One region of the Acidovorax sp. GW821-FHT09B03 genome, then DNA from elsewhere that is predicted to be linked to it. Evidence: predicted binding sites of a transcription regulator. Region 1 holds the regulator's gene; the other holds the start of a gene.
The links. Region 1 encodes FNR, which switches genes on or off when oxygen is low (the NO sensors DNR and NnrR bind a similar motif). Its sites were predicted from a motif close to TTGATNNNNATCAA; they were not measured.
Positions count from the first base shown of each region.

Region 2: AC07PA_RS13950 (OmpW/AlkL family protein) is a predicted target of FNR. The motif match lies at 863-876, and genes of this name have one in related genera.

Region 1 is NZ_JBWKPP010000018.1:45,191-47,385, forward strand. It holds gene AC07PA_RS25640 (MBL fold metallo-hydrolase) at 1-524, shown strand, start outside; gene AC07PA_RS25645 (histidine phosphatase family protein) at 496-1,104, shown strand; gene fnr (fumarate/nitrate reduction transcriptional regulator Fnr) at 1,109-1,828, opposite strand; gene hemN (oxygen-independent coproporphyrinogen III oxidase) at 2,001-2,195, shown strand, end outside.
Region 2 is NZ_JBWKPP010000006.1:246,431-248,625, reverse strand. It holds gene AC07PA_RS13955 (DUF808 domain-containing protein) at 1-838, shown strand, start outside; gene AC07PA_RS13950 (OmpW/AlkL family protein) at 1,015-1,620, shown strand; gene AC07PA_RS13945 (LysE family translocator) at 1,617-2,195, opposite strand, start outside.

The DNA.
Region 1 (2,195 bases):
GCGACCACATCAACGGCATTCGCAACAAGGCGGGCGCGCTGACCTTCCCCAAGGCCAAGGTGCTGGTGCCGGCTGCCGAGCATGCCTTCTGGATGGACGATGCCCGCATGGCGGCCGCTCCTGCAGGCATGAAAGGCGCCTTCGAGAACGTGCGCCGCACTTTTGCAACCATGCCGGCCGACACGCTGGTGCAGTTCGGCGCGGGCACCGAAGTGGCGCCAGGCATCCAGTCCGTGGCGGCCTATGGGCACACGCCGGGCCACACCCTGTTCGAGCTCAAGTCCGCCGGCCAGAACTTCTTTTACGTGGCCGACCTGACCAATGTGCCGGCCCTGTTCGCACGCAACCCCGACTGGGCCGTGACCTTCGACATGGATGCCGAGGCCGCGCGCAAGGTGCGGCGCGAGGTGTTCCAGCGCATTACTGCCAGCAGGGCCATGCTGGGGGGCTTCCACTTCCCGTTCCCGGCATTCGGGCGCATGGCTGCATCGGGCAATGGCTATGCCTTCCAGCCCGCAGCCTGAGGCGGTCGTTGGCCGGCGCGCCCTGCTGGGCGCAGGGCTGGCGTGGACCACGCTGCATGCCTGGGCCGCCCAGGACTCCGACGCCGATGCCCTGCTGCGCAAGGGCGGGGTGGTGGCTGCGTTCCGCCATGCGCTGGCACCGGGCACCTTCGATCCACCGGGGTTTCGCCTGGGCGATTGCGGCACGCAGCGCAACCTCAGCGAAGAAGGGCGCGAGCAGGCACGGCGCACCGGGGTGTGGTTCAGGGAGCGCCAGTTGCAGCCGTCCAAGGTGCTTTCGAGCCCCTGGTGCCGCTGCATCGACAGTGCTACTCTGGCATTTGCCGCGCCCCAGGTGTGGCCCGCGCTGGGTTCGCCGCGCGGCGCGCCGGAGACTACCGGTGCCAGCCATCTGCGCGAGCTGCGCCAGGCGCTGGTGGCCGCGTCGGCACGGCGCGGTGGCTTCGAGGCCTGGTTCACCCACATGTTCGTGCTGTCCGATCTGGCCAGCACCAACACCAGCTCGGGCGAGGCGCTGATCCTGCGGGCCGACCGCAGCGGCAAGACCGAGGTGCTGGCCCGCCTGCAGGTCCAGGGCTGATGTTTTAGCTACACGTCTGCGAGTTCACGATGCGCTTGAGCGCGTCCGTATCCAGGATGCGCACATGGCGCTGCTTGACCTCGACGATGCCGTCCTCGGCGAACTTCGAGAAGGTGCGGCTCACGGTTTCGAGCTTGAGGCCCAGGTAGCTGCCGATCTCCTCGCGCGTCATGCGCAGCACCAGCTCGGACTGCGAGAAACCGCGTGCATGCAGGCGTTGCACCAGGTTCAGCAGGAAGGCCGCCAGGCGCTCCTCGGCGCGCATGCTGCCCAGCAGCAGCATGACGCCGTGCTCGCGCACGATCTCGCGGCTCATGATCTTGTGCACGTGGTGCTGCAGGGCCGTGACCTCGCGCGAGAGTTCCTCGATGCGGTCGAAGGGCATCACGCAGACCTCGGCATCCTCCAGCGCCACGGCGTCGCAGGTGTGGTGGTCGTTGACGATGCCGTCCAGCCCGATGATCTCTCCCGCCATCTGAAAGCCCGTCACCTGGTCGCGCCCATCCTCGGTGGCCACGCAGGTCTTGAAGAAGCCGGTGCGGATGGCGTACAGCGAGGTGAAGGTCTCGCCGTTGCGAAACAGCGTGCCGCCGCGCTTGACCTTGCGCCGCGTGGCCACGATCTCGTCGATGCGTTCCAACTGGGCGTCGTTCAGGCCCACGGGCATGCACAGCTCGCGCAGGTTGCAGTTGGAGCAGGCGACTTTGATGGTGAGCGGGTTCATGGGCGCAGCAGCTGTTGGAGGTTGCGAACGGATCGCATCCGGCGAAAGGAGCGTGGTGGTGGCTGACATGCATCAAATTGTGGGCCCTGTGGGCCTCGCAACACTTGATCCAGGTCAAGGACGGGGGCGTAGGCCTGCGGCAAAGTGCATATCCAACAAGGAAACGCTCCCCATGACCGCTGTGACGCCCGAACTCCTGACCCGTTTCGACGTGCCGGGCCCCCGCTATACCTCCTACCCCACGGCCGACCGTTTCGTCGAGGCTTTTGGCGAAAGCGACTATGTGCTGGCCCTGGCCCAGCGCAAGGCGGGCACGCCGGGCAAGGCGCTGCCGCTGTCGCTGTATGTGCACATTCCGTTCTGCGAG
Region 2 (2,195 bases), on a different contig from region 1:
GCTGGGCGACGACCTGGCGCTCAACGCCCAGCAGGTCACCGGCGTGCGCGCGGAGCGCGAGATTCCCGTGGTCTGGGCCGTCGCCAAGGGCTCCATGGTCAACAAGGCCATCCTGGTACCTGCAGCGCTGTTGATCAGCGCCTTCGCGCCCTGGGCCGTCACGCCGCTGCTGATGATCGGCGGCGCCTTCCTGTGCTTCGAGGGCTTCGAGAAGATCGCCCACAAGTTCCTGCACAGCGAAAGCAAGGACGAGGCCGAGCACGAAAGCCGTGCCCAGGCCAATGCCAACCCGGCCGTGGACCTGGTGGCCATGGAAAAGGACAAGATCAAGGGCGCCGTGCGCACCGACTTCATCCTGTCGGCAGAAATCATCGCCATCACGCTGGGCACGGTGGCGACAGCCTCGTTTGCGCAGCAGGTGGCCGTGCTGACGGGAATCGCCGTCATCATGACGGTGGGGGTGTACGGCCTGGTGGCGGGCATCGTCAAGCTCGACGACCTGGGCCTGTGGCTCAACAACAAGCGCAGCGCGGTGGCCAAGGCCCTGGGCACGGGCATCGTCAATGCGGCGCCCTGGCTCATGAAATTCCTGTCCATCGCCGGCACGGCCGCCATGTTCCTGGTGGGCGGCGGCATTCTGGTACACGGCATTCCGGCCCTGCACCATGCCGTGGAAGGGGCGGGCGCTGCAGCCGGCACCTGGCCCGCGGGAGCGCTGTGGGGGGGGCTGATCTCCAACCTGCTCAATGCCGTGGTGGGCATCGTCGCGGGTGGCCTCGTGGTGGCCGTGGTGACCGTCGTACAAAAAATGCGTGGCAAGGGCGCGGCCGCGCACTGACGCGCCACGCACCACGCACCGTTGTTGATCCAGATCGAAGCCCCGTCATCCGGGGCCTGATGCGCCGCGTCAGCCGGCCCATCGGTTGATCTGCGGCAAGGTACGCGCGGGCGTGCGGGGGCCCAATGCATGCACGGGGGTCGTCCCCGTTCAACCGCATCGAATCGATCGCTCCCATGAACAACAACAAGCTGCTGAAACTGGCCCTGGTGGCCGCCTGCGCGCTGGCATCCGGCGCCACCATGGCACAAGAATCCGAAGGCCCCTGGCTGGTGCGCGCCCGCGCCGTGCACCTGGACAGCGCCAACAAGGACACCACCGGCCTGGGCCTGTCGGTCAATGACAAGGCCATTCCCGAGGTCGACGTCACCTACTTCTTCACCAGGAACATCGCCGCCGAGCTGGTCCTGACCGTGCCGCAAAAGCACGACGTGCGCGCCAGCACGCTCGGCGGCAAGATCGGCACGCTCAAGCACCTGCCGCCCTCGCTGCTGCTGCAGTACCATTTCGATGCCCCTGGCTTCAAGCCCTATGTGGGCGCGGGCCTGAACTACACGCGCTTTTCCAGCGTGCACCTGCCCGCCGGCGTGGGCATCGACAAGAACAGCTGGGGCGCAGCCCTGCAGGTGGGCGTGGACATTCCGCTGTCGAAGAACCTGTACCTGAACGTGGACCTGAAGAAGGTCTACATCCAGACCGACGTGTTCGCGGGCAGTGCCAAGGCCGGCACCTTCAAGGTCGATCCGGTGCTGTTCGGCATCGGCCTGGGCTACAGGTTCTAGGCGCTGCGGCGATAGAAGGCCAACGACCCCGCCAAGGCCAGCAGCGCACCGCCGCAGCAGCGGTCAAGCCACAGCACCGCGCGGCGGCGCAGCAACTGCACGGCCTTGGCGCCCACGATGGCATAGGCCAGCATCACCGCAAAATCCAGGCCCGCGAACACCACCGCAATGGCGGCGTACTGGGGCCACTGCGGTGCATTCGCGTCGATGAACTGTGGCAGCAGGGCCGAGCAGAACAGGTAGCCCTTGGGGTTGGTCACCGCGACCAGGAACGACTTGGCAAAGACGCCGCGGGCCGTCACACCCTCGGCGCTGCCGGCCTGCGACAGATCCAGCCCGCCCTGCGAGCGCAGCAGGCGCAGCCCGAGCCATGCCAGGTAGGCGGCGCCCACCCATTTGACGACGGAGAACCAGAACTCCGAGGCCGCGAGCAGAGCGCCCAGGCCCAGCGCCACAGCACCCACCAGCACGAAGTCGGAGGCCACGGCGCCGAGCATGCCCGGCACGGAGCGGCGTACGCCATAGCGCGAGCCGTTGGCCAGTGCCAGCAGCACCGTGGGCCCGGGCGTGGCAAT